One region of the Streptomyces sp. NPDC044921 genome, then DNA from elsewhere that is predicted to be linked to it. Evidence: riboswitches for the same ligand, from Rfam matches in the RefSeq annotation. Region 1 holds a riboswitch; each other region holds the start of a gene.

Region 1 (10,196 bases):
GCGACCGACTCCCCGTCACCTTCGGCGACGACAAGAAGGCCACGCTGACGGTCGGCGCCGTCTACAAGGACAGCGAGTTCCTCTCCCCCGTCCTCATCGACCGGAAGATCGTGGACCGGCACGAGACCAAGCCGTCCATCCGGCAGATCTTCGTGAAGGTCGACGGCGGCCAGACCGCGGCGAACGAGCAGGTCATCGTGGACGCGCTGGGGGACAACCCGGCGATCACCGTGATGGACAAGCAGGACATCCGCAACGAGTTCGGCGGCGCGATCAACACCCTGCTGAACATCATGTACGGCCTGCTGGCGATGGCCCTGATCATCGCGGTGCTGGGCGTGGTCAACACCCTCGCGATGTCGGTCTTCGAGCGGCAGCAGGAGATCGGCATGCTGCGCGCCATCGGCCTGGACCGGCGCCGGGTGAAGCGGATGGTCCGGCTGGAGGCCGTGGTCATCTCGGTCTTCGGCGCGGTGGTCGGCGTCGCTCTGGGGGCGTTCCTCGGCTGGGCGATCGGCGAGACCTTCGCGGACCAGATCCCGGGCTACGCGCTGGTCCTGCCCTGGGACCGGATCGGGATCTTCCTGGTGCTGGCCGGTCTGGTGGGCGTCCTGGCCGCGATGTGGCCGGCCCGCAACGCCGCCCGGCTGAACATGCTGAACGCGATCAAGGCCGAGTGACCTCGCCGCCCCGCGGCACAGCGAAGGGCCGGGCTCCCGGGACGGGGAGCCCGGCCCCTCGCGTCGGGTTGGGAATCAACCGCGGCCGGGCGCACCCCAGGTGCGGGCCCGCAACGGCATCCCGGAGGCGCCCGACTCCGGCGTCCGGACGGCCAGGACCTGGTTGACGCCGATGCGGTTGCGTTCGAAGGCCAGGGCGGAGGCGGCCATGTAGAGGCGCCAGACGCGGGCGCGGCCGGGGCTGGTGAGCTCGACGGCGCGCGCCCAGTCGGCCTCCAGGCGGGCCACCCACCGGCGCAGGGTGAGGGCGTAGTGCTCGCGGATCGACTCGACGTCGCGCACCTCGAACCCGGCACGCTCCAGCTGCGTGACGGTGCTGCCGAGGGGCTGGAGCTCGCCGTCGGGGAAGACGTAGGAGTCGATGAACGCGTCGACGCGGTACGCCGTCTCGTCGCGCTGCGGGCGGCGGGCGATCTGGTGGTTCAGCAGCCGTCCCCCGGGCTTGAGCAGGTCGTACAGGTCCGCGGCGTACTCCAGGTAGCGGTCGGCGCCGACGTGCTCGGCCATGCCGATGGAGGAGATCGCGTCGTACGGCCCGTCGCGGACGTCGCGGTAGTCCTGGACGCGGATCTCGACCTTGTCGGTGAGGCCCTCGTCGGCGACGCGCTTGCGGGCGTACGCGGCCTGTTCCTGGGAGAGCGTGACGCCGACGACGCTCACGCCGTGCTCGCGGGCGGCGTGGACGGCCATCGAGCCCCAGCCGCAGCCGACGTCGAGCAGCCGCTGGCCGGGCTTCAGCTCCAGCTTGCGGCAGACCAGTTCGAGCTTGTCGTGCTGCGCCTGTTCCAGGGTGCTGTCTGGGGCGGGCCAGTAGGCGCAGGAGTACACCATGGACGGGCCGAGGACGATCTCGTAGAAGTCGTTGCCGACGTCGTAGTGGTGGCTGATGGCGCGTCGGTCGGTGCGCTTGGTGTGCAGGTGGCGGCGGGGGCTGCGGGTCTCCTCGCGCGGCGGGGCGGGGGGCAGCGGGGATCCGGCCAGCCGGACCAGTCCGCGCACGGCGGCGCGGACCTCGGGCTCGCGCAGCGCCTGGGCGAGGGTGCGGGCGTCCTCGCCGCGTTCCCAGATCAGCCCGGACAGCAGGTCCAGGGTGGTGTAGAGGTCGCCCTCGATGTCGAGGTCGCCGGCCACCCAGGCACGGGCCAGGCCCAGTTCGCCGGGCTTCCACAGCAGGCGGCGCAGGGCGCGGCGGTTGCGTACGACCAGGGTCGGCGCGCCCGGCGGGCCCGCCTGCGAACCGTCCCAGGCGCGGATGCGCACGGGAAGCGGTGCGTCCAGCACCTGTGCGAAGAGGCTCTGCAACCGCTGCGCGGCGTCTGCCATGGTGTACACCTCCGTGACGGAGATCCCGGAATGTCGACACCACGTAAACACCTGTGCGGCCCCGGCGCAGTCCCCCACGCGCGTCACGACTGGGCAAACCCTGGGAGGGCGTACGCCACCGCGGTCGATCGGCTCCGCACCCGGCCCCCGGGGCGTCCGGACGCCTCACTTCCCGCGCGTCGACGATCCGGCCTTCGTCGAAAACGGTCCCGGACCTCTCGGCGGTCATCGAAACGGCCTCCCCCGCTCCGCGGTCGGGCAGAGAATCCGTGGCGGCACACGACGAAGGGCCTCCCGCACCACGGACGGTGGGAGGCCCTTCGGCCGGACGGGGAACGGACCAGAGGTCAGGAGGCCTTGGCCTTCTCCTCGGTCTTCTCCTTCGGCGCGGCGGCGACCGGGGCCGGCTTGGCGGCCTCGTAGAACTCCTCGCGCGGCGTCTCGATGGCGCCGAGCGAGACGACCTCGCGCTTGAGGAACATGCCGAGGGTCCAGTCGGCGAACACGCGGATCTTGCGGTTCCAGGTCGGCATCGCCAGGCCGTGGTAGCCGCGGTGCATGTACCAGGCGAGACGGCCCTTGAGCTTGATCTTCATCTTGCCCATGACGATCATCGCGACGCCCTTGTGGAGGCCGAGACCGGCCACCGCGCCCTTGTTGGCGTGGGCGTACTCCTTCTGCGGGAAGCCCCGCATGCCGGAGAGGACGTTGTCGCCGAGCACCTTGGCCTGGCGCAGCGCGTGCTGGGCGTTCGGCGGGCACCAGGCGTTCTCGTTGCCGGCCTTGCGGGCGGCGAGGTCCGGGACCTGGGCGTTGTCGCCGGCGGCCCAGATGTAGTCGGTGCCCTGGACCTGGAGGGTCGGGGTGCAGTCGACGTGGCCGCGCGGGCCGAGGGGCAGGCCGTAGCGGGACAGGACCGGGTTGGGCTTGACGCCGGCGGTCCAGACGATGGTGTTGGAGTCGACCTCGAGGCCGTTCTTCAGCACCACGTGGCCGTCGACGCAGGAGTCCATGGAGGTCGACAGGTAGACCTCGACGCCGCGGCCCTCCAGGTGCTCCTTGCCGTACTTGCCGAGCTTGGGACCCACCTCGGGGAGGATCTTGTCGGCGGCGTCGACGAGGATGAAGCGCATGTCCTCGCGGGAGACGTTCTTGTAGTACTTGGCCGCGTCGCGGGCCATGTCCTCGACCTCGCCGATGGTCTCGGCACCGGCGAACCCGCCGCCCACGAAGACGAAGGTGAGCGCCTTGCGGCGGATCTCCTCGTCGGTGGTGGAGTCGGCCTTGTCGAGCTGCTCCAGGACGTGGTTGCGCAGGCCGATGGCCTCCTCGATGCCCTTCATGCCGATGCCCTGCTCGGCGAGGCCGGGGATCGGGAAGGTGCGGGAGACCGCGCCGAGCGCGACCACCAGGTAGTCGAAGGGCAGCTCGTAGGCCTCGCCGACCAGCGGGGAGACCGTGGCGACCTTGCGGTCCTGGTCGATGGTGGTGACCCGGCCGGTGAGGACCTCCGCCCTGGGCAGCACGCGTCGCAGCGGGACGACGACGTGGCGCGGGGAGATGTTGCCGGCGGCGGCTTCGGGGAGGAAGGGCTGGTAGGTCATGTACGACCGGGGGTCGACGACCGTGACGGTCGCCTCGCCGTAACGCATCTTCTTGAGGATGCGCCGAGCTGCGTACAGGCCTACGTACCCACCGCCTACTACGAGGATCCTGGGACGCTCCGTGGTGCTCATGCCATCGAGTATCCACCCGGCCCAGGGGGGTGGCTCGTGCGCCCCTTCACAAGGTTGTGGAGACGGTGTGCTATCCTCCGCCGCTCGCGTGATCCACGTCATGGTGACAACCGGGATCGTTTGTGCACCGCCGACCGTTGTCAATGCCGCGTGAGCTGCCTCTCTGGGTCACGCGGGTCCCTGTGAGGCACTCCCGGGCGCCGGTCCGGGCCCCTCTCCGGCACCCTCCATACCATGCTTCTGAACATGTTCAAAGGGCAGTTCGGCCCCCGGACGGGTCAACGAGGCCCTTGCGATCGCCCGCAGGGGCCGAATTCCTTGTGAAGAACTTCACGAACTTTTCCGGCGGACTGCCGCCGGGGGGTTCCCGCAGGCCCCCCCGAGACGCTCATCCGTGATCCATGCCTGCTCAGAAGCGGGCTACGCCACCGACCACGCGATGCCGTCGAGGATGTCGTGCTCGCTGACGACGACCTCCTCCGCGCCGATCCGCTCCATGATCGACAGCAGGACCAGGGCTCCCGCCCCGATCACGTCGACCCGGCCGGGGTGCATGGAGGGCACGGCCGCGCGCTCGGCGTGGGTGGAGCGCAGCAGCCACTCGGTGATCTCGCGGACCCGCTCGCGGGAGACCCGGGAGTGGTGGATGGCCCGCGAGTCGTACGCGGGCAGCTCCTGGGCGATCGCCGACACGGTCGTGACCGAACCGGCCAGACCGACCAGCGTCCGCGCCTCGCGCAGCGGCACGGTCTCCTCGGCCAGGTCGAGGGCGGCCTCGATGTCGGCCCGCATCGCGGCGATCTGCTCCCGCGCCGGCGGGTCGCTCACCGCCCCGTCCCGGACCAGGTGCCGCTCGGTGAGGCGGACGCAGCCGATGTCCACCGAGCGGGCCGCGCGGACGTGGTCGTCGCCGACCACGAACTCGGTCGAGCCGCCGCCGATGTCCACCACCAGGTAGGGCCGGGGCAGGTGGTCCCCGCCGGCCAGCTCCCTGGTGGCGCCGGTGAAGGAGAACTCGGCCTCCTGGTCCCCGGAGATCACCTCCGGCTCGACGCCCAGGACGTCCAGCACGCCGCGCACGAACTCGTCCCGGTTCTCGGCGTCCCGGGAGGCGGAGGTGGCCACGAACCGCAAGCGCTCCGCCCCGTACTCCTTGACGACCCCGGCGTACTCCCGGCACGCCGCGAAGGTCCGCTGGAGCGCCTCGGGGGCGAGCCGGCCGGTGCGGTCGACGCCCTGCCCGAGCCGCACGATCGTCATCCGGCGGTCCAGGTCGGTCAGCTCCCCGGTGGCCGGGTCGGCGTCGGCGACCAGCAGCCGGATGGAGTTGGTACCGCAGTCCACGGCGGCGACACGGGTCACTGGGCGTCCTCCTCGGCGGTCGTCACACAGGCGCCCTTGCGCCACCACTCCGGCAGCATGGCCAGGGCCTCGTCGCCCAGCGGGTTCACGCCCGGGCCCGCGGCCAGCGAGTGCGCCACCAGCACGTGCAGGCACTTCACCCGGTCCGGCATGCCGCCGGCGCTCGGAAAGCCCTTCAGCTCCTCGATCTCGTCACGGCGCCGGACGTAGTCCTCGTGGGCCGCCCGGTAGGCCGCCGCCAGCTCGGGGTCCGAGGCGAGCCGCTCGGTCATCTCCTTCATCACGCCGTTGGCCTCCAGCGTGCCGATCGCGGAGTTCGCCTTCGGGCACGTCAGGTAGTACAGCGTGGGGAACGGGGTGCCGTCCGGCAGCCGCGGGGCCGTCTCGACGACGTCGGGCTGTCCGCAGGGGCAGCGGTGGGCGATGGCCCGCAGGCCGCGCGGGGGCCGGCCGAGCTGCTGCTTGAAGGCCTCGACGTCCGCGTCGGTGGGCTCGGTGCGCGGGGTGGTCGGCGGGGGCGTTTCCATGACTGTCTTCAGTCTGTCTTTCTGTGGTTTCGGGTCACTGGCGGGGGGCGCGGGTCACCGGCCGGCGGCGTCGGCCTTGTCGACGCCGTCCCAGACGTTGGCGTACCAGGGCCGGTCGGCCGCCCCGAGGTCGGTGCGCGACTGCTGCGCCGCGCGCGGGTCGATCACGATGAACCCCGTCTCCCCCGGCATGACGTAGTGCAACCGCCGCCGGATCTGCTGCTCGGCGTACGCGTCGTCCTGCCACCGCGCCTTGAGGTCGCGCAGCCGTTCGACGCGCTCGCGGGCCTGCTGCTGCTCACGGCGCAGGTCGTCGATCTCGGCGCGCTGCGAGACGTACTGCCGCATCGGGTAGGCCAGGGCCACGATCAGCGAGCACATCACCAGGGCGAGCAGCGCGGCCCGGCCGGTCAGCCGGGAGCGGCGGGCCTGCCGCTTGGTCTGGGAGCGGTAGACCCGGGCCGCGGTCTGCTCGCCGAGCAACCGGATCCTGGTCGCGGTGGAGAACCGGTCCCGGTCCTTCACGGCCATGTCAGTCCGCCTCCCGCTGCACCGTCCTACGCGCGTACGTCCCCGGACACGGTACGGGACCGAGTACGGGGACGTACGTACGACGCTGCCTCTTACGGGTCGGGCCTTCCGGCGATCAGCCCTTGAAGCGCGGGAACGCGCTGCGGCCGGCGTACACCGCCGCGTCGTCGAGGATCTCCTCGATGCGCAGCAGCTGGTTGTACTTGGCGACGCGCTCGGAGCGGGCCGGGGCGCCGGTCTTGATCTGGCCGCAGTTGGTGGCGACGGCCAGGTCGGCGATGGTGACGTCCTCGGTCTCGCCGGAGCGGTGGGACATCATGCACTTAAAGCCGTTGCGCTGGGCCAGCTCCACGGCGTCCAGGGTCTCGGTGAGCGAGCCGATCTGGTTGACCTTGACCAGCAGGGCGTTGGCCGCGCCCTCCTCGATGCCGCGGGCGAGGCGCTCGGGGTTGGTGACGAACAGATCGTCGCCGACGAGCTGGACCTTGTCACCGAGCTGGGCGGTGATGGTCTTCCAGCCCTCCCAGTCGTCCTCGAACAGCGGGTCCTCGATGGACACGAGCGGGTACGCGTCGACGAGCTCCGCGTAGTACTCGGTCATCTCGGCCGCCGAGCGCTCCTTGCCCTCGAAGGTGTAGACGCCGTCCTTGTAGAACTCGGAGGCGGCGACGTCGAGCGCCAGGGCGATCTGCTCGCCGGGGGTGTAGCCGGCTTCCTTGATGGCCTCGAGGATGAGGTCCAGGGCCTCGCGGTTGGAGCCGAGGTTGGGGGCGAAGCCGCCCTCGTCGCCGAGGCCGGTGGCCAGGCCCTTGCCCTTCAGGACCTTCTTCAGCGTGTGGTAGACCTCGGCGCCCCAGCGCAGGGCCTCGGAGAAGGACTCCGCGCCGATCGGGGCGATCATGAACTCCTGGATGTCCACGTTGGAGTCGGCGTGCGAGCCGCCGTTCAGGATGTTCATCATCGGCACCGGCAGCAGGTGCGCGTTCGGTCCGCCCAGGTAGCGGAACAGCGGCAGGTCGCTGGCCTCGGAGGCGGCGTGGGCGACGGCGAGGGAGACGCCGAGGATGGCGTTGGCGCCGAGCGAGCCCTTGTTGTCGGTGGCGTCCAGGTCGAACATCGCCTGGTCGATCAGGCGCTGCTCGGTGGCGTCGTAACCGACCAGCTCCGGGCCGATCTGCTCGATGACCGCGAGGACGGCCTTCTCCACACCCTTGCCGAGGTAGCGGTTCGAGTCGCCGTCGCGGAGCTCGATGGCCTCGAAGGCGCCCGTGGAGGCGCCGGACGGGACGGCGGCACGACCGGTGCTGCCGTCGTCGAGGCCGACCTCGACCTCGACCGTGGGGTTGCCTCGGGAGTCCAGGATTTCCCGGGCTACGACGACGTCGATGGACGGCACGAGCATCTCCTTCTTGATGTGACGCGGGGTACGCGGGTCGCGTGGACCCGGCGAGGTGCGGGCCGGTGGCTCGCGACATGAGCCTAACCGGCTCCGGGCGATCGGCCACCGGGTCGCCCACCCCATGGACAGAACCGAGAGTAAATTGTTTCCGAACGGAACAAAGGCGGTTCGCCAAGACCGGCCGAAACCTCCGCCGAGGGCCCGGCCGGAAAACACCCGGAAAACACCCCGCCCCGGCGTGTACGGGGGAACACGCCGGGGCGGGGAGCCCGTGGGGACGGGGTGGGCCGCTGCTTACTTCAGGTGCAGCTGCTGGCCCGGGTAGATGAGGTTGGCGTCCTCGACGATGTCCTTGTTCAGCTCGAAGAGCTTCTCCCAGCCGCCCTTGACCTTCTCCTCGGCCGCGATCGAGCTGAGGGTGTCACCCTTGACGACCTTGTACTCGCCGTCGCCCTTCTTGACCTTCTTGCCGGTCGGGGTGGTGACGGTCTTCTTGGCGGCCGGGCGCTCGTCGGAGCGGGAGGCCGGCTGCTGGGTCTCGCGGGTCTCGGTGCTCTGCCGGCTCTGGCTCTGGCTCTGCGAGGAGCTGCTGCCGGAGTCGGTGGAGCCGCCGCCGGTGTAGCCGGCGCTCGACAGGCCCTTGCCGCAGACCGGCCAGGCACCCTTGCCCTGGCCCGCGAGGACCTTCTCGGCGATCTCGATCTGCTGGGCCTTGGTGGCCTGGTCGGCGGTGGAGGCGTACTTGGTGCCGCCGTAGCCGGCCCAGGTGGAGGCGGAGAACTGCAGACCGCCGTAGTAGCCGTTGCCGGTGTTGATGGACCAGTTGCCGCCGGACTCGCACTGGGCGACGGCGTCCCACTCGGAGGCGGTGGCCGCGGAGGCGTTGCCGGCCGCCATCAGCGGGGCGGCGACGGCGGCGCCGGCGACACCGGCGACGGCGATGGCACGGGTGGCCTTGGACGGACGACGGTGCTTGCCCTTGCCGGAAAACAGCATGGATGGATCCCCTCACCGACGCCTGCGAGGTGAGCTGTCGGGTTCGGGCCGGTTGAGTTGCCCGGCCGCGTCCCTCACGGGACACGGCTTCACCCCAAGCCCTTCCGGCCAACCGGCCGGTCGGGCACCTACCTTGGGTCCCCCGCTCCTGCCTACGGCGCTTGACGCGACGACTGTTCCCGGGCGGCCGCTGGCAGGATTCGGCGTTGCGGCAGCCGGGGCTCGCGGTGGCGAGCGGTCACGACCGTAAGCAGGTGATCCGCCGAATTTCAAAGACGATCAGGGCTTCTGAGATCTATCTCTCACCGCGCTTATACCGGACATTCAGCGCGAAATGTGACGTGAACTCACCCGGTTTCGGGGTGACTTGAGCCGCCGTTCCCGCCCTGTCCGAACGGCTACCTCTCGCCCGCTTCGTCCGCTTCACCAGGCGTCTGACCGGGGGCGATGAGGTCCTGTCCGCCGCCGGCGGCCTCCGCGCCCGCGGTGGACGGCTCCTGCCATCCGCCGCTGATGCGGAGGGAGTCGGCGATGGACCAGAGGTTGTCGCCGACACCCACGATGTAGGCACCCTCGGACGCCGCGTCGGCCTCCGCGTCGCCGCGCGAGGCGTGCCGGCCCGGGGTGCCGCTCCCGGAGCCGCCCGCGGATCCGGCGCTCTCGTCGGCACTGGGGCCGCGATGCCGGCCGGAGCCGGTGTCCGTGACGTCCGAAGCGCCGCCGTCCCGCCGGGAGTTGCCGGACGCCTCACTCCCGGGCGTGGCCGAGGGTGAGCCGCCGGATCTCTCCGACGCGGAAGGAGAGGAGGACGGGTTGTACGACTTGTCGGGCTTGGCCGATTCATCCGGAGACGTCGGCGCACCGTCGGACGGCGCCGTGGCGGACGGCGAAGGCGAGGGAGAAGACCCGGACGGATCCAGCGAGTCCAGCAATCCGGGTGAGCCGGCCGGAGCGGACCCGGCGGACGAGCCGGACCCGTCGGCCGGGCTCGACTCGCCCTGTTCGAGGCCGGAGAGCAGCCCGCAGGTGCGCCACGCGCCGACCCCCTGGTCGGCGAGGATTCTCTCGGCCACGGATATCTGCTGGGAGCGGCTGGCGAGGTCGGCGCTGGCCGCGTAGTCCAGACCGCCGTACTTCTCCCAGTTCTCCTGGGACAGCGCGAGGCCTCCGTAGTAGCCGTTGCCGCTGTTCTGGCTCCAGGCGCCGCCGGTCTCGCAGTCGGCGACCTGGTCCCAGGTCGCGCCGTCGGCCGCACTGGCACCGGAGGCCCCGAGGAGCGGGATCGCGATGGCGGAGCCGGTCACTCCGGCCGCGACGAGGAGAGCCGGAGCCTGGCGGGGGCGACGGTGCCGGCCGTTCCCGGAGAGCATACGGAGACCTTTCGCGAGACAGCAGTGACCCGCGCGGCGCAGGGGTCCCCGGCCGCGCTGATGGGTGAACGTATCGGCACACGATCACTTGTCACAAGTTCATGCCGCGCAGATCACGTGAAGATCACAGAGCTGAGGGCGTGTCACCTTCCCTGCGGGGTGAACTCCACCGGCAGGGTGCGCAGCCCGCGCATGATGAGCCCGCCGCGCCA
Region 2 (10,196 bases), on a different contig from region 1:
GGGGTGCACCTCACCCGGGGCATCGACGGCGGCGTCCACATCGGGCCCAACGCGGTACCAGCCCTGGCCCGCGAGGGCTACGGCCGGGCCACGGTCCGCCCGGGCGAGCTGGGCTCGACCCTGGCCTGGCCGGGCTCCTGGCGGATCGCGCGGCGGCACTGGCGGTACGGGGCGGGTGAGCTGCGGCGGTCCCTGTCCAAGGGAGCGTTCACCGAGGCGGTGCGCCGGCTGCTGCCCGGGGTGTCCGAGGACGACCTGGTGCCGACGGCGGCGGGCGTGCGCGCGCAGGCCGTCCTGCGGGACGGCACGCTGGTCGACGACTTCCTGATCCGTGAGGCCCCCCGCACGGTCCACGTCCTGAACGCCCCCTCCCCTGCGGCCACGGCCTCCTTGCCGATCGGCAGAGAGGTGGCACGCCGGGCGCTGAGCGCGCTCTGAGCGTGCCGCGCCCGGACTCCGCCGCGCGGCCAGTCCCGGCTAGGCGCACGCCTACCCGCGGCCGGGCGGGGGCCGCGACGGGGCGGCGGCGGCAGCCACGACGCACCCGCACCCACGGGACGGCGCGAGGGGCCGTGTCGGGGGCGTCCGCCCGCGGCGGTCGGCGCGTCAACGGGCAGTCAGTCGGCACACGACTCGATCGCGCCGCTCCGAAGACGGACACGCCCGGCGCGGCCCCGCCCCCCGGCCCACCGTCAGGCGAAAACGCGAGCCCACCCCCAAGCCGCCACCCGGCGAGGGACCCGCACCCCACCCTCAGCCCTCCCGGCGAGGGGCCCGCACCCCACCCCCAGCCGCCACCCGGCGAGAGGCCCGCCCTCCATCCAGCCACCCCCGGCAAGCAGGTGAAGCCCCGCACCCTCACATCCCGACCCCGTAAAATCGACCTCACTGTGTCTGACTCCGCGAACTCCCCCGAAACCCCGCTCCCCCACCCCCCGGCCACCGCACAGCGCACCCGGGCCAAGGGAGAGCCGCGCTTTCCCGACGGGCCGAAGCCCGATCCCGCCGGGTCGCACTTCGAGCGGCGCATCCGGAGTTTCCAGCCGCGGCGCAGCCGGGTCACCGCCGGTCAGGCCGACGCGCTGCAGCGCCTGTGGCCCAAGTGGGGCCTGGACATCGACGGCAGCCACCCCCTCGACCTGCCCGAACTCTTCGGCAACGACAACCCCGTCGTCCTGGAGATCGGCTTCGGCATGGGCGAGGCGACCGCCCAGATGGCCGCCGCCGACCCCGGCACCAACATCCTCGCGGTCGACGTCCACACCCCCGGCCAGGGCAACCTCCTGAACCTCGCCGACCGCAACGGCCTGTCCAACGTCCGCGTGGGCAACGGCGACGCGATCATCCTGCTCCGCGAGATGCTGACCCCCGACTGCCTCGACGGCCTGCGCGTCTACTTCCCCGACCCCTGGCCCAAGAAGCGGCACCACAAGCGCAGGCTGATCCAGCCCGAGTTCCTCACCCTCGCGGCGACCCGCCTCAAGCCGGGCGCGATCCTGCACTGCGCGACCGACTGGGAGGAGTACGCCGAACACATGCTCGACGTACTCACGGCCCACCCCGACTTCGAGAACACGCAGGCGGACGGCGGTTTCGCGCCGCGTCCCGGCTTCCGGCCGCTGACCCGTTTCGAGGGCCAGGGACTGGACAAGGGACATGTCGTGAACGACCTCCTCTTCCGCCGCGTACCACACGCGGACCAACCCCCCGCCGGCGTCTGACCGCACCGCACCACTCCGCACCCCTGGCACCTCTCCCGCCTGCGGACAGCGCCCCTCCGTCGTTAGGGTCAATGCCGTGGCCACCTGCCCCCCACACCCGTCGTACCCCAGCGCCCCCATCGACGGCGCCCCCACCGCCGGTCCGCTGCGGCACGCCCACTGGTGGCAGCGCCCCTGGGTGCGCTACGGCGCCCCGACCACCCTCCTCGCGCTGTCCGGCCTGGTCATCCTCGCCCTGGTCCGCGAGGAGACCGGCACGGAGGGCTTCCTGGTCGGACTCGGCCTGGCGCTGCTCCCGGTGCCCCTGCTCATCGCCTCGTTCCGCTGGCTGGACCGCGTCGAGCCCGGTCCCTGGCGCAACCTGGTGTTCTCCTTCGCCTGGGGCGCCTGCGCGGCGGCGCTGATAGCGATCGTCGCCAACAGCTTCGCCACGCGGTGGATAGCGACGGCGACGGCGGACCCGTCCAGCGCGGACACACTCGGCGCGACGGTCATAGCGCCGGTGGTCGAGGAGACGGCCAAGGCGGCGGCCGTCCTCCTGGTGTTCCTCTTCCGCCGCCGGGACTTCACCGGCATCGTCGACGGCGTGGTCATAGCCGGTGTCACCGCGACCGGCTTCGCGTTCACGGAGAACATCCTCTACCTGGGCACCGCCTTCGGCACCGACCAGCTCACCGGCGACAGCGGCATCGCCTCCGTGACGGCGGCGACCTTCTTCGTCCGCATCATCATGTCGCCGTTCGCGCACCCGCTGTTCACCGTCCTGACCGGCATCGGGTTCGGCGTCGCGGCGCTCTCGGCGGACCGCCGGCACGCGCGCCGCGTCGCGTTCCCGGTCACCGGGCTGCTGCTGGCGATGGGCATGCACGCGATGTGGAACGGCTCGTCGGCGTTCGGCGAGTACGGGTTCTTCGCCGTGTACGCGGCGTTCATGGTGCCGATCTTCGGCCTGCTGACGTGGCTGGTGATCTGGACGCGGCAGCGGGAGCTGCGGACCGTGCGGGCGGAGCTGCCCGCCTACGCGGTCGCGGGCTGGCTGTCCCCGGCCGAACCGTACGCCCTGGGCTCGATGCGGGCGCGCCGGATCGCCCGCCAGTACGCCCGCCGGCACGCCGGGAAGGCGGCGGCGCGGGAGGTGGCGCGCTACGAGGCGTACGCGACGTCGCTCGCGTTCCTGCGGCACCGGGCCCGCCGCGGCCACTCCGGGGCCGACTTCGCCGTACGGGAGATGGAGTTGCTCGCCGCACTGTGGCGTCGCCGGGACGCGGCCCGCCCCGCCCTGGACCACGCGGCCAGGGTCACGGCCCCCGCGGTACCGGTGACGGCCCCGCCGTGGCCGACGCCCGGCGCGTACGGTCACAGCCACGCGTACGGACACGGCCACGCGTACGGGCAGACGCCCGCATACGGCCACCCGGCCGGGTACGCCCCTCACCCCACCCCGTATCCGGCGTACAACCCCTACCGGTCCTGAGCACGCTCCGGCCCCGGGAAAACCGGCAGCCCTGACGCCGGGGGGTCGTCGTCAGGGCTGCCGGTGCTTCTTGTGGCGCTCGGCGCTTACGGGTTGAGTCCCTTGCCCCGCAGCCAGGCCATCGGGTCGATGCCGCTGCTGGAGCCGGCGGCGTGCACCTCCAGGTGCAGGTGCGCCCCGGTGACGTTGCCGGTGGCGCCGACGCGGCCGATGACGTCGCCCGTGCTGACCTTCTGGCCGACGCTGACGCCGATGGACGACTGGTGCGCGTACCAGATCTCGGTGCCGTCATCGAGGGTGAGGACGGTCTTGTAGCCGTACGAGCCGTTCCAGCCGGCCTCGGTGATGGTGCCGCTGTGGACCGCCTTGATCGGCGTGCCCGTGGGGGCGGCGAAGTCGAGACCGGTGTGGTAGCCGGAGGACCAGTAGGCGCCGGCCTGGCCGAAGCTGGAGGTGATGGTGTACGAGGAGGTCGGCAGCGTGTACTGCTTGGCGAGGGCGGCGAGCCGCTCGGCCTCGGCCTTCTTGCGGGCCTCCTCCTCGGCCTTCCGCTTGGCCTCGGCGGCCTTGGCCTTGGCTTCCTTCTCCGCCTTGGCGACGGCCTCGGCGGCGGCCTTCTCGGCGGCGGCCGCGGCCTCCTCGGCGGCCTTGGTCTCGATCTGCTCCTGCTGGTGCTCGACCTGGGCCATGATCCGGGCGCGCAGGGCCTCGCCGGCGCCGGAGGTGCCCTGGTCGGTGTCCGCCGCGGCCGTGGCGAGGTCGCTGAGCGGGGTTGCGGAGCCTTCGGGGGTGTCGTCGTCCGAGATGAGGGAACCCACCGAGGGAAGGTCCGGCACGGAGATCGACACCGGCGGCTTGCCGGTCTGGGCGCTGGCCATGCCGCCGGCGCCCACGGCGGCTATGACGCCGACGCCCAGGACGGTGGAGCTGCGGGCGAGCCCTCCGCCGCGCTGCTTGGTGACGCGATGCCGGCCACGGACGGGGCGGATGGACTCCGCCGTGGGGTTCCACTCCTGGAACGGGCCCTCGTCGGTGCGCTGACCGCCGTAGCCGAAGACTTCGGTGTCGCGCTGGTCCGTCGCGAACGGGGCCGCGGGGGCAGGCCGGTTGGACGCCACGTAGGCGTACTCCTTTCCTTCCTTCTCGCCTACCGGGTTAGCTGACGGGTTCGGAGCAGGAAGGTCTCCTACGCGCGTATACCGGCCGTGCTTGCACGGCGGCATCCGCTCGATTCACCCCAAGTGGTGGTTCCCCGGTTCCCTTTCGGGATTCGGCGCGTGCGCACGGAGCCGCCTTCTGTGACGGCTGGGACGACCGCGCTGCGTTATCGAACGTTAATGGAGCCGCGGTGCGTATTCCAGCGATTCCGCTTGATCATTAACCTTTTTCGCGCGGACATACCCGGCATGACCGGCTTGAATCGGGCGAGTTGACCGCCTTCCAAGTGACTGACGGGTTTTGACGGTGTGTCAGTTGTTATGCGGAGCGGCAGGATTCGCTCACCCTGAGTGAGGGGCTGGGGGACGAAAACACCGAGGGCCGGAACCCTTTCGGATTCCGGCCCTCGGCCTTCAGTAGCGGGGACAGGATTTGAACCTGCGACCTCTGGGTTATGAGCCCAGCGAGCTACCGAGCTGCTCCACCCCGCGTCGTTGTGATTCCAGTGTACGCCATGCGCGGGACAGCTCGCGCCACCCCCGACGCCGGGGGCTCAGGGCAGCAGGTGACGGTTGGGCGCCTGGGCCCGTTCCGCGTGCTCCGGCAGGACGAGGACCTCCGCTCCGGCGGCGGCCAGGACGCCGCCGCCGTCGGCGGCCGCCACGAAGGTGTCCGGCTCGCGCCAGGCGGTGACCACCCGGCGTACGCCCGCGTCGAGGATCAGCCGGGCGCAGGGGGCGGGGCGGGAGGCGCGGCGGGCGCAGGGCTCCAGGCTGCTGTACACCGTGGCGCCGGAAAGCCGGGGATCGGCCGGGTCGATCTTGGCCAGGGCCGCCTCCTCGGCGTGCACGACCGGGTCACCGCCCTCCCGGGAGTGGCCGCGGGCCAGTTCCGTGCCGTCGGCGGCCACCACCACCGCGCCCACGCTGAACGCCGTCTTCGCGGGCGGGCAGCGCTCGGCCAACTCGCAGGCGAGGGCCAGCCAGTGGTGGTCGGCGGCGGCGGGCAGGGCGCCGGTCCCGGGGGCGGTCGGCGCGTAGCGCATGAGGACGACGTCCTCGATCCGCCGCGTCTCCAGCAGCCGGAGCCGGCCGCCCTGGTAGCCGCCGGGTCCGAAGAGCCGGGGCGCGCGCGGGTCGCCCACGAAGAGCGGGGCGAGGACCAGCTGGAGTTCGTCGGCGAGGCCCTGGGTGAGGAGCTGGGTGTGGATCAGGCCGCCGCCCTCGACCATGAGGCGCCGTACGCCCCGCGCGTCGTGCAGGTGGGTGAGGAGCCGCCGCCAGTCGAGGTCCGCGCCGAGCGGGACGACGTCGGCGGCGACGCCGAGGGCACGGGCGCGCTCGGCCCCCCGGTCGGTCGTGTACAGCACCTTCTCGCCGCCGGTGTGCCAGAACCGGGCGTCCGGGTCGAGGTCGCCGGAGCCGCTGACGGTGACCTTGAGCGGGTACTCCGGGAGCCCGGCGGCCACCCGGGCCGATCGGCGCTCCGGCGCGTTCACCAGCAGGCGCGGGTTGTCGGCGCGCAGGGTGCCGGCCCCGACCAGGATCGCGTCGGCGGAGGCGCGGACCTCGTCGACCCGGTCGAAGTCGGCCGGGCTGGACAGCAGCAGGCGTTCGGGGCCGGTGTCGTCCAGGTAGCCGTCGAGGGAGACGGCGGCGGACAGCAGGACGTACGGGTGGGGCATCGGCGCTCCGCGGCTGGTCGGGACGGCGGACAGGCTGGTTCAAGTTTGAAACAACCTACACTGGCGGCATGACGACTCGCTGGCTCACCCCCGAGGAGCAGCGCGCCTGGCGCGCCTACATCGCCGCCTCGCTGCTCCTGGAGGACGCGATCGACCGGCAGCTCCAGCAGGACGCCGGCATGCCCCACCTTTACTACTCCATCCTGTCCGTCCTGTCGGAGGCACCGGAGCGGCGGCTGCGGATGACCGGCCTCGCCGAGCGGCTGAAGATCACGCGCAGCCGGCTGACGTACGCGGTGACGCGGCTGGAGAAGGACGGCATGCTGCGGCGCGAGGCGTGTCCGCACGACAAGCGGGGCAGCATCGCGGCGCTGACCGACGAGGGGTTCGCCGTGCTGGAGCGGGCGGCCCCCGGACACGTCGAGACCGTGCGGAGCTTCCTGTTCGACCGGCTCGGCGCGGAGCAGGTCGGCCAGCTGGAGGCCATCTCGACGGCGATCGCGCAGGGGCTCCAGGAGGACGGGGCGCGGCCGGCGGCGGAGGACGTGCCCTGGCGGCGGAGGTCCTCCCCGGCCTGTTCATGACGCACGTCACACCGCGCGGCCCTCTTATTGCTTCAAATTTCAAGCATGAGTAGGGTTCGAGCCGTGGATCTGCTTCAAATCTGAAGCACATGGCCACGCGAACGCGCCAGACGGCTGTGCCGCCGAACAGGAACGGAACCGAGAGGCCCCGCATGCCCGACACCCCCAGCGTCATCGCCACCCCGCGCGCCCGCGTCCGGGTCCCGCTGCGCTTCCACGACGGCTACGAGGCCGACGCCGAGCTCGTCACCTTCCACGGCCTGGCCGACGGCCAGGAGCACGTCGCCGTCGTCCTGGGCGAGCCGGGCCCGGTCCCGCTGGTGCGGCTGCACTCCGAGTGCCTGACCGGGGACGTGTTCGGCTCGGCCCGCTGCGACTGCGGCCCGCAGCTGCGCGAGGCGGTCGAGCGCATCGCCGAGCGCGGCGGCGTGCTCCTCTACCTCCGCCAGGAGGGCCGGGGCATCGGCCTCTACAACAAGCTGGACGCCTACGCCCTCCAGGACCAGGGCCTGGACACGTACGAGGCGAACGCGGCGCTGGGGCTGCCCGAGGACGCCCGCGACTACACGGCCGCGGCGCAGATGCTGCGGGCCCTCGGCATCGGCGAGCTGGACCTGCTCTCCAACAACCCCGACAAGGCGGCCCAGTTGCGCGCCCTGGGCGTCGGCGTCCGCGACCGGGTCCCGACGGGCGTGTTCACCACCGCGCACAACGTCCGTTACCTGCGCGCCAAGGTCCTCCAGACGCAGCACACGCTGCCGCTCGCGGCGTTGACGGAGCTGAGCGCCGGCTGAGCCGTCCGGGTCCGATCCGGCGCCGAACGGGACGGCTTGCCCCTCGGCTCTTCGGGTACAGCCTTTGAATGAGGGCGACCTCCGCAGTACCCGGAGCTTATGGAAAGTGACCGTTTCGTGACCGATCTCGACGGCCCCGGAGACCACCGGGCGAGAGGACGAGGTGATGGCCCGGAGGCCGTCGCGGCCCAGATCGCCGATGCCGTGGAGAGCCTGGCGTCCCTGTGGTCGGTCGCCGCCCAGGACGCGTCCCTGCGGCTGTCCCCGCACCAACTGCGGGCGCTGCGCGCCCTGCAGGCCTCCCCCGGCCTCAACCTCACGTCCCTGGCCGACCGGCTGGCCATCGGCCTGCCCACGGCCAGCCGCCTCTGCGACCGCCTGGCCGCCGCGGGCCTGCTGGAACGCGCCCCGCACCCGGACACCCGGCGCGAGGTGCAACTCCGGCTCACCGCCCACGGCCGGCGCGTCCTGGGTGACGTGGCGGTGCGCCGCGCCCAGGCCCTCACCACGGCGCTGGAGGCGATGGAACCGGCGGAACGGGCGGCGCTCCGGCGGGGATTGCGGGGGTTCCTGGCCGCGCGGCGGACCGCGGTGCCGCGCGTGGACGGAACCGACGGGACGCACGGGACGCACGGGCGCGGATGAGTTCGTGGGCCGTGCCGACGGCGGCACGGCCCACGAACTCATCCGGGCCTCACGGTCTCATCGGGGACGCAGGGCCTCATCCGGGGCTCAGGCCTCACTCCGTCGCCAGCATCCCCGAGCGCAGGCGCGCCACCGTGCGGGAGAGCAGCCGGGAGACGTGCATCTGGGAGATGCCGAGCCGGGCGCCGATCTCCGCCTGCGTGAGCTCCTCCACGAAGCGCAGGTGGAGGATGAGGCGCTGGCGCTCGTCGAGTTCGGCGACCAGCGGCGCGAGGGCGTGGAAGTCCTCGACCAGTTCCAGCGCCGGGTCCTCCCCGCCGATGAACTCCGAGAGCTTGGTGTCGCTCTCCTCCGCGTCACCGGTGACCGCGGCGTCCAGCGAGGAGGACAGGTAGCCGTTGGCCGCGATCTGCGCCTCGACGACCTCCTCCTCGGACAGGTTCATCAGGGCCGCGAGCTCCGCGACCCTGGGCGCGCGGCCCAGCCGGGAGGCCAGCTCCTCGGTGGCCTTGGCCAGTTCCGTACGGGCCTCCTGCAGCCGGCGCGGCACGTGCACCGCCCAGGACGTGTCCCGGAAGAAGCGCTTGATCTCACCGACGATGTACGGCACCGCGAAACTGGTGAACTGCACCTCGCGGGAGACCTCGAACCGGTCGATGGCCTTGATCAGCCCGATCACGCCGACCTGGACGACGTCCTCCATCGACTGGCCGCCCGAGCGGAACCGCCGGGCCGCGAAGCGCACCAGCGACATGTTCATCTCGATGAGCGTGTTGCGCGCGTACTGGTATTCGGGAGTGCCCTCCTCCAGCACCGCCAGGCGGTCGAGGAACTGCCCCGTCAGCTCGCGCGCGTCCTGCGGAGGGATCTTCTGCGGCTCCGCGATCTGCGGCAGCTCCTCGCCTGCGTAGGTGGCGGAATCCGTCGTCGTGCCGATGCGCGTGGTCGCGGTCACGGGCCCTCCCTCGTAGTTCCGGCCCGCTCCGATCCCCCGACAGGCCACCTCCACCGCCGCTACCCGCACTCGCCCCGGTCATGCCACCCTCCGTTCCAGCCGAGACGTAGACCACAGTCGGCGCAGGTCGGGGCGGTGGCGGGGTACTCGCACGAGAGGTGTGCCGGTACGAGCGGGAGGCGGCGGTGCGGTGCGGCGAGAGAGACCCAGGGGGTCGTGGAACGGACAGTTGTCGTTTGACAACTATAGTCGTGGAGCAACAAAGTAGCGGTGCCGAGCAGGCGGCGGGAAGGCCCCGGAAGGGACGACCCCTCGACGCCCCGGCGGGCAGGTCAGGCAGTCCGGGTGCCGGACGCGCGGGAGTCGTCGGAGTCGTCGTGTATCTGGGCCGCCGCCGCGTCGCAGAACGCCTCCAGACCCTGCAGCAGCGCGACCCGCTTGGCGGCGGGCATCTGGTCGAGCACGGCGCGCAGCGCCTCCTCCCGGCGCACGCGCAGATCGGCCAGGAAGGCGCGGCCCCGGCCGCTGAGCCGCAGGCGCAGCTCGCGCCGGTCGACCGGACTCACCACGCGTTCGACGAAACCGGCCGCCTGCAGCCGGTCGCACAGCCGGCTGGTCGAGGGCGGCGTGGAGGCGAGGGAGTCGGCGAGCGTGCGCAGGTTGATGCCCTCGTGGTGCTCCAGGATGAGCAGCACGCGCAGCTGGGACGCGGACGCGGGCGCCGTCGAGGCCCGGCCCCACAGGACTTCCAGCAACTCCGCGGCCGTGGAGGTCACACGGGCGACCTCTGCGGGCTCAGGGCGGGGTCGGAGGGAAGTCACAGTCACACTCTCGCAGGCACCGGGGTGGCCGTCAGCGTACTAGGCGCGCGGGGAACCGGTGGCGGCAACGGCCACGGACCACGCCCGCCCGTCCCCCCGCCGGCCGCCCGCCCGGGCATACCCGGGGCCCCGTGCCCGGAACCTCCCTTCTTCCACAACCCGTCGGCGCCGGTCTGACCCGCCGGCGCCCGACCAAGGACTGGTGTAACCAACCCCATGACGACGACCATGCACAGATTCGTGGCCGCCGAGCGCGCCCTGCGCACGGCGGCACCCCACCAACTGCTGGACGCGGTCCGTCGTGTACTGACCGATCAGTACGCGGCGGACTCCGTCGAGCTTTTCCTGGCCGACTACGGG
Region 3 (10,196 bases), on a different contig from region 1:
ACGTCCGGCGGTCCATGCGGGCCCTGGTCGAGGACGTGCTCACCCGCGCGCGGGCCGACGGGACGACACCGCGCGCGGCAGCCCACGCGATCGCCGCGGACCGGCTGCCGGTGATCGCCCGGCGGTACGGCCGTTACCGCTGAGGCAGGCCGGATCCGCACGCCGGGGAGGGTGGGCGCGTGGGTAGGGTGACGGCGTGACGAGGGTCCGGTTGAGCGTGGCGGAACGGCGGGCGGAACTGCTCGGCGCGGCCGTGGAGCAGATCGAGGCCCGGGGCGTGGCGGCGGTCAGGATCGCCGACGTGGCCTCGGCGCTCGGGGTGAGCAACGCGCTGGTGCTCTACCACTTCGCGTCCAAGGAGCAGTTGGTCGCGGCGGCGTTCCGGCACGCGGCCGAGAACGACCTCGCGCACCTGCGCGGGCTGCTCGGGCGGCGGACGCCGGCGCTGCGGCGACTGCGGTCGGCCGTCCGCTGGTACGCGCCGACCGGCCAGGCCAAGGGCTGGCGGCTGTGGATCGAGGGCTGGGCGGCGACCGGGCGCGCGCCGGCGCTGCGGGAGGTCACGCGGGACCTCGACCGCCGGTGGAAGGCGGCTCTCGCCGAGGTCATCGCGGAGGGCGTGGCGGCGGGCGAGTTCCACTGCCCGGACCCGCGGGCCACGGCCCTCCGCCTCACCGCCTTCCTCGACGGCCTGGCCGTCCAGCTGACGTGCTACCCCGGGGCGATGCCGCGGGCCCGGGCGCAGCAGTGGACGGACGAGGCCCTGGCACGTGAACTGGGCTTGGCGTCAGGCTCTTCGATCCCGCCGACGAGCGACCCGGCGTAGCCGCGGGGGCCTCGACGGGGCTCCAGCCAGGAGCCCCGTCGCCCCAGCGGCTCGGCTGCCCACGCCCGAGCGGGAACACACCCGCACCGGCCGACGCACGGAAGGGGCAGCGCCGGGGGGCGTCCGCCCGCGGCGGCTGGCGCCTCAACGGACAGTCAGTCGGCGTCCGACCGCATCGCGCCGTTCCGAGGACGGACACCCCCCCGGCGCGGCCCCGCCCCACCCCCGCCGTCGGGCGCGAGCCCGGCACCCGGCAGGCCTCACGCCACGGAGGCGATCCGCATCCGGATGTCGTCCGGCGACAACGCTCCCTTGGCCGTCACGTGGTCCCCGGAGGACTCCCCCCGCAACCGTCGTCCGATCCACGGCACCAGGAACTGCCGCGCCCAGTGCACGTCGTCGCGCCGGACCTCGAGCGTGCCCCGCGGCGGCAGCGGCGGCCACGGCTGCTCGGGGTCGGCCGGCACGTCGAGCCCGAGCACCTGCCCCGCCCGGAGCGCGACCCGCGTGTGCCCCTCGGGAGACAGGTGCAGCCGGTCGGCGTCCCAGGCCCTGCGGTCCTGCACGCTGCGCAGCGACCACAGGTCGAGCACCGGGCAGCCGTACCGGTCGGCGATGGCGCGGACGTGCCCGTTGTACGTGGCGATCTTGCCGCGCAGATGCTTCAGCACGGGCATGCCACGGGTGTCGAACCCGGTCGTCACCATCACCGTCCCGGCCACCGCGGTGAGCCGCGCGAGCGCCCGCTCGAACCGCTCGGCCACCTCGTCCGGATCGGTGCCGGGGCGCAGGATGTCGTTGCCCCCGGCGCAGAACGAGACGAGGTCCGGGGCCAGTTCGACGGCCCGCGGCACCTGGTCCGCCACGATCTGGTCGAGGAGTTTCCCGCGCACCGCGAGGTTGGTGTACCGGAAGTCGCCTTCGGGCCGGAGGTCGGCGAGCAGGACGGCGAACCGGTCGGCCCAGCCGACGAACGCCCCGTCGGGGCCGGGATCCCCGACGCCCTCGGTGAAGCTGTCCCCCACCGCCACGTACGACCCGATCACTGATCTGCTGTCACTCTTCGAATCGTCTGCCACAACCGCCCATGATTCACCCTCGAATGTGACCTACGCGACCGTAGGGAAGGGTTGACGTGCGGTGAGATGAGCCACTCCTAAAGTGTTCGCCAACTCCGGAATAGCCGGCCCGTCAGGGGCGTTCCCGGGTGAACCGCCAGACCCGGAGTTGTGATTGGCGCCGTCGCCGCTGCCGGAACCACACCGCCACCCCGCTCGGCACGTCGATGTCCGGCAGGTTCCGTTGCCGCCCCCTTGAGCCGGCCGACGGGCGCGCACACCGAAGGCCGGGCCCCGGGGAGGGGTCCGGCCTTCGGTGGCGTGCCGGGCAGGTCAGGGGGTGCCGGAGGGGTGGCCGGCGGCCTGGTCAGCCGACGGAGACGCCGTGGGAGCGCAGGAAGGCGACCGGGTCGATGTCCGAGCCGTAGCCCGGCGCGGTGCGGATCTCGAAGTGCAGGTGCGGTCCGGTGACGTTGCCGGTGGCGCCGGACAGGCCGATCTGCTGCCCGGCGGTCACGGTCTGGCCGGCCGAGACGGACAGCTGGGACAGGTGGGCGTACTGGGCGTAGTGGCCGTCGTTCAGCTTGATGACGACCTGGTTGCCGTACGCGCCGCCCCAGCCGGCGGAGACGACCGTGCCCGCGCCGACGGCCTTGAGGGAGGTGCCGGTCGGGACGACGAAGTCGACGCCGGTGTGGTAGCCGCTGGACCACATGCTGCCGGACATGCGGTACGGGGTGCCGACGGTGGCACCGTCCACCGGGGAGCTGTAGCCACCGGCGTTGCTCTGCGCGGCGGGCTTGGCGGCGGCCGGCTTCGGGGCGGTCTCCGCCTTCGCCGGCGAACCGGCGGAAGAGGGCTTCGGGGCGGACTTCTTCGCGGACCGCTCCGCCGGGGCCTTCGGCGCGGACGGCGCCTCGGCCGCGCTCGCCGCGGCCTTCTCGCCGAGGGAGAGCTTCAGACCCGGGTGGATCAGCGACGGGTCGTCGCCGACGGCGTCCCGGTTGTCGGAGTACAGCTTCTTCCAGCCGCCGCTGACGTTCTGGTCGTCGGCGATCTTCGCGAGGTAATCGCCCGCCCGCACCGTGTAGGTGCGGGCGCCGGTGGCCTTTTCCGCGGTCTTCTGCTCGGCGGCCGGGACGGACCGGACGGCCTTTTCCGGCGCCGACTGCGGGGTGGCGGCGTGGGCACCGGCGGCGCCCATGAGGGGCAGGGCGAGAGCCGCTCCACCGGTTCCGGCGACGGCGATGGAGCGGGTGAAACGCTGGGTCTTCGGGCGGCGGTGCTTACCCTTCGCGGGCATGGCGTATTCCTCTCCGTCGCCTGCGAGGTGAGCTGTCGGGTGCGGGCTGGAGATGCCCGGCCGCGCCGGGGCGCGGCTTAACCCCAAGCCCGTTCCGGGAACCGGAACAGGCGTCTTACCTGTGGGTCCCCCGCTCCTGCCGTACGTCGGGTCAGTGGGTGCGGGCTCCGGGCGGCGGCAGGATTAGGCGTCCGTCCGGATCGGTGTGGAACGTAAGCGACCAAGACGCGACGGGACAAGCTTGCGGTTGCCCGTGAGCGCGTTTTTCTCGCCACGTCGGCGCATTTCCCGTCACCGAGCGTGGAATCCCGATCTTCCGTTTTCCTCAATGGGCCTGAATAACGCCACAATTACGTGCGCATGGCAACAACACATCGTCACGGGTATGACGATGGTCACGCACCCCGCTCCCATCTCCCGTGCGACCGGGGCACGTTATGACGAAGCGGCCGAATCGCCCTATTCGGACGAGAGGGACTACTTCCGCTTAAGGCGGACCACGGTGGCATCCAGGTCTCCACGCAGCCCGACCCGCAGTCCGTGGTGGAGCAGGACGGCCCCTCGGTACAGTTCGCCCGTTTCGAGGCATTCGTACGTCGCCGCCGGATCGACACCGCGCAGCCGGAGCGCCGGCACGGGCTCGCCGAAGCGCTGCGCCTGGAGCCAGGCGAGGACGACGGTCTCGTCACCGAGGACGTACTGCACGGCGCTCAGACCGCCCTGCGGAGGCCGCAGCCGGTAGAGGTCGCCGCGCTGCACCACCGGGCGGATCTCCTTGTACCGCCCCACCCACTCCCGCGCCTCGGCGAGTTCCTCCGGTGTCCACTTGGTGAGGTCGCCACCGACGCCGAGCACCCCGGCCATGGCGCTCACGAACCGGAACCGCAGGGAACTGGCCCGGTGGTTGAGCATGGCGTTCGGACTGTCGGTGACCCAGGCGGCCATCACCCGCGCGGGGTGGATCTGGCTGAAGCCGTGCTGGATGGCGAGCCGGTCGAGCGGGTCGGTGTTGTCGGAGGTCCACACCTGGTCCGTGCGGCTCAGCACGCCGAGGTCGATCCGCCCGCCGCCGCCCGAGCAGGACTCGAAGGCCACGCCCGGGTGGGCGGCCCGGAGCCGGTCCAGCAGGGCATACAGGGCACGGACGTGCTCGACCCAGAGCCGTTGCGGATAGGGGTCGCCGGGCCAGCCGGCGTCGGTGAAGCAGCGGTTGAAGTCCCACTTGACGTAGTCGATGGGGGCGCTGGAGAGCAGCCCGTCGAGCTGCTCCCACAGGTACTCCTGGACGTCCTCCCGGGCGAGGTTCAGTACGAGCTGGTTGCGGAACTCCGTCCGCTTTCGTCCCGTTTGATACTGCACCCAGTCGGGGTGGGCGCGGTACAGCTCGCTGTCCGGGTTCACCATCTCGGGTTCGACCCAGATGCCGAACTGCATGCCGAGGCCGTGCACGTGGTCGGCGAGCGGCTTCAGCCCGCCGGGGAAGCGGTCGGGGTTGGGCGTCCAGTCGCCGAGCCCCGCCCGGTCGCTGGTGCGCGCCCCGAACCAGCCGTCGTCGACCACGAATAGCTCCACTCCCATGGCCGCGGCCCGCTCGGCGAGCGCCCGCTGCTGCTCCTCGGAGATGTCGAACTCGGTGGCCTCCCAGGAGTTGAACAGCACCGGCCGGTCCCGGTCGGCGTCCGGGACGACGTACGCCCGCTGGTAGGCGTGCCAGGCGCGGCTCGCCCCGCCGAAGCCGCCCTCGCTCCACAGCCCCGCGAAGACGGGTGTCGTGTACGACTCGCCCGTGCCCAGCGTCAGCAGGCCCGAGTCGTCGTGGCCGGCGCCGCCGGTGATCTGCACGCGCGCGTCCGGGAGCTGTGCCACGGAGATCCGCCAGGAGCCGGACCAGCCCAGCGCGCAGCCGTAGACCTCGCCGTGTTCCTCGGTGGCGTCGGTGTCGAGGGCGACCCAGGGCAGGTGCTGGTGGCCGGTGTGGCCGCGGCGGCTGCCGATCACCTTCTCGCCGTGGGTGAGCGCCGAGCGCACGAGCCGGGACTCGGCGCCCCAGCGCCCGTGCAGCTGGGACAGCCGCCATGTGCCGCGCTCGGGCAGCGTCCAGGTGGCCGAGTCGGCGCGCAGCACCTCGACCTCCGGCCCCCGGTTGTCCAGGGTCACCCAGCGCTCGACGACGTCGGCGCCGGGGCGCATCCGGTAGTGCAGGGTGATGGTCAGGTCGCCGTCCCGGAAGCGCAGGCGCAGGGCGCCGTCCCGCGTGTCGTGGCCCTCGAAGACCCACTCGGTGCCGCGCCTTTCGGCGGTGCGCACGGACAGGGCGGGGCGGACGAACCGGGGGCCGCCCTCGGCCGGATACTCCTCACGGCCGTCGAGCGGGGACTCGAACGGCCAGTACTCCGGCAGCGGCCGGACGGCGAGCGCCTCGGCGTCGGCGAGGGTGATCCTGGGGCCCCAGTGCAGGTGCAGCAGCTCGTCCCGTTCGGTGACGTGGACGGCGTAGCTGCTGGCCGGCCCGGAGAGCACCCACGTACGACCGTTTTCGGAGATGTCCAGCATCGAGCCCTCACAGATTCCAACAAGGCCGATCAGGTGCGATCAGGCGGCAACATCATCGGGCGCGGGGGCCGCTCCGGGCAACGCCTGTGGACAACTCATTGCCCCGGGCAGCCATGTCGTATCGTCGGATGAGCCCGTCGACGAGCCGCGCCGGCGGCGCCGATGGGGAGGAGCCCTCGTGACACAGCAGGTCCCGTCGACCGAGCCCGAGCTGGCCGGAGTGCGCAACTTCCGCGACGTGGGCGGGCTGCCCACGGTGGACGGGCGGCGGGTGCGTCAGGGCGTGCTGTTCCGCAGCGGCCACCTGGCGCACGCGACCGGGGAGGACGCCGCCTTCCTGGCCACGCTGGGCCTGCACACGGTCTTCGACTTCCGCAACGCGGCCGACCAGAAGCTGGAGGGCCCGGACGTCGAGCTGCCGGGCGTGCGCAATGTGAACCTGCCGCTGAGCGACCCGGCCGACGGCGCCGAGTTCTGGCGGATGGTGCGCGACGGCGACCTCGACCAGCTGCGCTCGATCCTCGCGGACGGCAAGGGCGTGGAGCGGATGATCGCCTCCTACCGCATGATCATCAAGGACCGCACGGCGGAGCACTCCCAGGTGCTGCACGCGCTCGCGGAGGACAGCGTCCCCGCCCTGATGCACTGCGCGGCGGGCAAGGACCGCGCGGGCCTGTCCATCGCGGTGACGCTGCTCGCCCTGGGCGTCGAGCGGGACGCCATCGTCGAGGACTACCTGAAGTCGAACGCCAAGCACCGCCGCTACAAGGTGCACCGCAGCAGCTCGCACGCCTCGGCCTACTCCCCCGAGGTCATGGAGCTGCTCAGCCCGCTGTTCGACGCGCGCGCCGAGTACCTGGCGGCCGCCTTCGAGACCATCGAGGAGACCTGGGGCGGTGTCGACCCCTACCTGGAAAAGGGCCTGGGGCTCAGCCCGCGGACCCGGGAGCGGCTGCGCGAGCGGCTCCTCGACTGAGGCGCCGCACCGCGGCTACTTGGCGCCCACCTCGAACAGCAGGTAGACGAACGCGGCGAACACGTGCCCCAGGACCAGGTAGATGAACAGCCGCACCCACAGGGCCCGGGGGAACTTCTCCTCCATGTCGCTCATGACGCGTCTCCAGGGGTGAGGGGGCCCAGGCACAGGGCGGTCGCGGGGCTCTGCAGCAGGGTGTGGACGAAGAGCAGGTCGACGCCGTCGTGGTCGTCGGCGGCGATGCGGTGCGGGGTGAGCGAGTCGAAGTGGGCGCTGTCGCCCGCCGTCAGCCGGTGCGTGGCGTCGCCGAGGCGCAACCGCAGCCGGCCGCGCAGCACGTGGAGCCACTCCTCGCCGGGGTGGACGCGCACGATGTCGCCCTGGGAGCCGTAGGGGACGTGGACCCGCAGGGCCTGCATCCCGCGGCCGGAGGCGCCGGCCTGCCAGTAGGTCCAGCCGCCCGCCGCGGTAGGTTCCATGTCGGCCGCGCGCACGACGGCGTCCCGGCCGGCGACCGTCTCGCCGAGCAGCTCGGAGACGGTCGTACCGTAGACCCGGGCGAGTGTGAGCAGCATCGGCAGCGAGGGCTGGCGCTGCCCGGTCTCGAGCCGGGAGAGGTGGGCGGGCGACAGCCCGGCCGCGCGGGCCGCGGTCTCCAGGGTCAGGGCGGCCTGGCGCCGCAGGGCCCGCAGCTGCGGCGCTACCGCGGGCAGCGCTCCGGCCGGATCGGCCGGCGAGTCGGCCCCGGCGGGCCGCTCGGTCTCGGGGGAGCTCATGCCCACCATTCAGCCGAAGTCTTGCCTCAGCGGCAAATTTTTTGCCTCACAGGCAAAGTCTCGGCTGCCTCGTCCCGCCGCGGCGGCCCGCGGGTCTCACCGGTGGGCGACGGCCTGCTTGACGAGCGTCTTACCGAAGTCCCAGACCAGGCCGCCGTTGTGCGCGTCGTCCATCACGGCCGTGAACGCGTCGACGAACCGGTCCACCTCCCGCTCGCCGATGATCAGCGGCGGGATCAGCTTGATCACCTCCATGTGGTCGCCGGAGACCTGGGTGAGGATGCGGTGGCGCTGCAGCAGCGGCACCACCACCATCTGCGCGAACAGTCCCTTGCGCGCGGCCTGGAGCATCGCCCACCGGCTCCGCAGCTTCAGCGACTTCGGGCGGCCGAACTCGATGCCGATCATCAGGCCCCGCCCGCGGACGTCCGCGAGCATCTCGTACCGGTCCGTCAGCGCCGCGAGCCGCGACCTCAGCCGCTCGCCCGTGGCCCGGACGTTCGCCACGATCTGCTCGTTCTCCATCACCGACAGCACCGCGAGGCCCGCCGCCATCGCCTGCGCGTTCGAGCCGAAGCTCGCGGAGTGGACCAGGACCCGGTCCATGGACGAGTAGACCTTCTTGAAGATCCAGTCCCTGCCGAGGGTGGCGCCGACCGGCACGTAGCCGCCGGACAGCGCCTTGGCCACGCACACCAGGTCGGGTTCCACCGCGTCCTCGTGCTGGTAGGCGTAGAAGTCGCCGGTGCGGCCGAGGCCGGTCTGCACCTCGTCGGCGATCAGCAGCGCCTTGTGCCGGCGCAGCAGCTCCTGGGCGGCGAGCAGGTAGCCCGGCGGGGCCTGCAGCACGCCCTTGCCCTGGATGGGCTCGACGATCAGGGCGGCGACGTCGCCCTTCCGCAGCTCCCGCTCCAGCGCGTCGAGGTCGCCGAGCGGCACGGCCGTGTCGGGCAGCAGCGGGGCGAAGCCGTCCCGGAAGGCGGACTCGCCGTTGACGGAGAGGGAGCCGGTGGTCAGGCCGTGGAAGGCGTGGGCGCAGTACAGCACCCTGGGGCGGCCGGTGACGAACCGGGCGAACTTCAGGGCGCCCTCGACGGCCTCGGTGCCGCTGTTGCCGAAGAACACCCGGTCCAGGTGCGGGCTGTGCGCGAGCAGCTTCTCGGCCAGCAGGCCGGGCAGCGGCTGGCAGTCGAACCGGGTGAGGTCGGCGAGGGAGGCGTCCAGGACGTCGTGCAGCGCCTTGCGGACGACGGGGTGGTGGCGGCCGAGCCCCATCACCCCGAACCCGGCGAGCATGTCCAGGTAGTCGTTGCCGTCGGCGTCGTAGAAGTAGGCGCCCTCTGCACGCTCGTAGACCTTGTCGAAGCCGATGGTGTGCAGCATGCGCGGGAGCTGGTGGTTGAGGTGGCGGGTGTGCAGCTCGTAGCGTTCGGCTCCGCGCTCGGCCAGCAGCTTGCCGAGGTCGAACTCCCCGGCCTGCGACGACTCCGGCGCGGACTCGGCGGTTGTCATTGCTGTGACTCCTTGGACGGCTCTTCCTTGACGGTCAGGCTCGCGCTGATCCGTCCGGCGATGTCGACGGGCGTCAGACCGATGTCGGCGAGCACCTCACCGCGCTTGGCGTGCGCGAGGAACTGCTCCGGGATGCCGAACCGCCGCACGGGTACGTCGACCTCGGCGTCGCCGAGGGCCAGCGCCACGGCAGAGCCGACCCCGGCCGCCCGGCTGTTGTCCTCGACCACCGCCACCATGCGGTGTCCGGCGGCGAGCCCCGGCAGGGCGGGGTCGACGGGCTTGACCCAGCGGGGGTCGACGACGGTGCAGCCGATGCCGCGTGCTTCGAGCAGCTCGGCGGTCTTCAGGCAGACGGGCGCCATCACGCCCACGGCCACCAGCAGCACCCGCGGCCCGGTGGCCCGGTGCAGCACGTCCAGCCCGCCCACGCGGTCGACGGCGGGGATCGTCGGCCCCACCGACTCCTTGGGGAAGCGCACCAGGGTCGGCGCGTCGTCGACGGCGACCGCCTCGCGCAGCTGGGCGCGCAGCTGGTCCGCGTCGCGCGGGGCGGCGATGCGCAGGCCGGGCACCACCTGCAGCACGGACAGGTCCCACATGCCGTTGTGCGAGGCCCCGTCGACGCCGGTGACGCCGGCCCGGTCCAGGACGAAGGTCACCCCGCAGCGGTGCAGGGCCACGTCCATCAGCAACTGGTCGAAGGCTCGGTTGAGGAAGGTCGCGTAGACGGCGACGACCGGGTGCAGGCCGCCCGTCGCCAGGCCGGCCGCGGAGACGGCCGCGTGCTGCTCGGCGATCCCCACGTCCCACACCCGGTCCGGGAACCGCTCGGCGAAGGGGCCGAGCCCCACCGGGTGCAGCATGGCGGCGGTGATCGCCACCACGTCCTCGCGCTCCTCGCCGATGCGGACGATCTCCTCACCGAACACGGAGGTCCACGAAGGGCCGCCCGCGGGCGAGAGGGGCGCGCAGGTCAGCGGGTCCATCACGCCGACGGTGTGGAAGTGGTCCTCCTCGTGCGCGAGAGCGGGTTCGTAGCCGCGGCCCTTCTCCGTGAGGCAGTGCACGAGGACCGGCCCGTGGAAGCGCTTGGCGCGCCGCAGCGCGGACTCCACGGCCCCGACGTCGTGCCCGTCGATCGGGCCGACGTACTTCAGGCCCAGGTCCTCGAAGAGGCCCTGCGGGGCGA

Evidence for each region. Region 1 has a riboswitch for cyclic di-AMP ahead of AC07DA_RS02200 (transglycosylase family protein). Riboswitches for the same ligand answer to the same signal wherever they lie in the genome.
Region 2: linked by a shared signal. The riboswitch ahead of AC07DA_RS14290 (M23 family metallopeptidase) and the one ahead of AC07DA_RS02200 (transglycosylase family protein) in region 1 are both predicted to bind cyclic di-AMP.
Region 3: linked by a shared signal. The riboswitch ahead of AC07DA_RS18145 (M23 family metallopeptidase) and the one ahead of AC07DA_RS02200 (transglycosylase family protein) in region 1 are both predicted to bind cyclic di-AMP.

The regions. Positions count from the first base shown of each region.
Region 1 is NZ_JBWKIF010000001.1:457,016-467,211, reverse strand. It holds gene AC07DA_RS02235 (ABC transporter permease) at 1-680, shown strand, start outside; gene AC07DA_RS02230 (class I SAM-dependent methyltransferase) at 756-2,063, opposite strand; gene AC07DA_RS02225 (NAD(P)/FAD-dependent oxidoreductase) at 2,411-3,799, opposite strand; gene AC07DA_RS02220 (Ppx/GppA phosphatase family protein) at 4,220-5,161, opposite strand; gene AC07DA_RS02215 (DUF501 domain-containing protein) at 5,158-5,688, opposite strand; gene AC07DA_RS02210 (FtsB family cell division protein) at 5,743-6,219, opposite strand; gene eno (phosphopyruvate hydratase) at 6,335-7,615, opposite strand; gene AC07DA_RS02200 (transglycosylase family protein) at 7,913-8,614, opposite strand; cyclic di-AMP (ydaO/yuaA leader) riboswitch at 8,619-8,784, opposite strand; gene AC07DA_RS02195 (transglycosylase family protein) at 9,013-9,984, opposite strand; gene AC07DA_RS02190 (cytochrome P450 family protein) at 10,128-10,196, opposite strand, start outside.
Region 2 is NZ_JBWKIF010000007.1:323,720-333,915, reverse strand. It holds gene lhgO (L-2-hydroxyglutarate oxidase) at 1-438, shown strand, start outside; gene trmB (tRNA (guanosine(46)-N7)-methyltransferase TrmB) at 891-1,721, shown strand; gene AC07DA_RS14295 (PrsW family intramembrane metalloprotease) at 1,798-3,195, shown strand; gene AC07DA_RS14290 (M23 family metallopeptidase) at 3,282-4,313, opposite strand; cyclic di-AMP (ydaO/yuaA leader) riboswitch at 4,325-4,481, opposite strand; tRNA gene AC07DA_RS14285 (tRNA-Met) at 4,771-4,844, opposite strand; gene AC07DA_RS14280 (dihydrofolate reductase family protein) at 4,907-6,037, opposite strand; gene AC07DA_RS14275 (MarR family winged helix-turn-helix transcriptional regulator) at 6,106-6,621, shown strand; gene AC07DA_RS14270 (GTP cyclohydrolase II) at 6,774-7,415, shown strand; gene AC07DA_RS14265 (MarR family winged helix-turn-helix transcriptional regulator) at 7,533-8,060, shown strand; gene AC07DA_RS14260 (RNA polymerase sigma factor SigF) at 8,155-9,015, opposite strand; gene AC07DA_RS14255 (MarR family transcriptional regulator) at 9,348-9,791, opposite strand; gene AC07DA_RS14250 (PP2C family protein-serine/threonine phosphatase) at 10,065-10,196, shown strand, end outside.
Region 3 is NZ_JBWKIF010000010.1:197,981-208,176, reverse strand. It holds gene AC07DA_RS18160 (Glu/Leu/Phe/Val dehydrogenase dimerization domain-containing protein) at 1-143, shown strand, start outside; gene AC07DA_RS18155 (TetR/AcrR family transcriptional regulator) at 197-826, shown strand; gene AC07DA_RS18150 (SGNH/GDSL hydrolase family protein) at 1,087-1,872, opposite strand; gene AC07DA_RS18145 (M23 family metallopeptidase) at 2,252-3,187, opposite strand; cyclic di-AMP (ydaO/yuaA leader) riboswitch at 3,192-3,347, opposite strand; gene AC07DA_RS18140 (alpha-galactosidase) at 3,665-5,740, opposite strand; gene AC07DA_RS18135 (tyrosine-protein phosphatase) at 5,919-6,716, shown strand; gene AC07DA_RS18130 (DUF6126 family protein) at 6,732-6,851, opposite strand; gene AC07DA_RS18125 (helix-turn-helix domain-containing protein) at 6,848-7,492, opposite strand; gene AC07DA_RS18120 (aspartate aminotransferase family protein) at 7,589-9,004, opposite strand; gene dxs (1-deoxy-D-xylulose-5-phosphate synthase) at 9,001-10,196, opposite strand, start outside.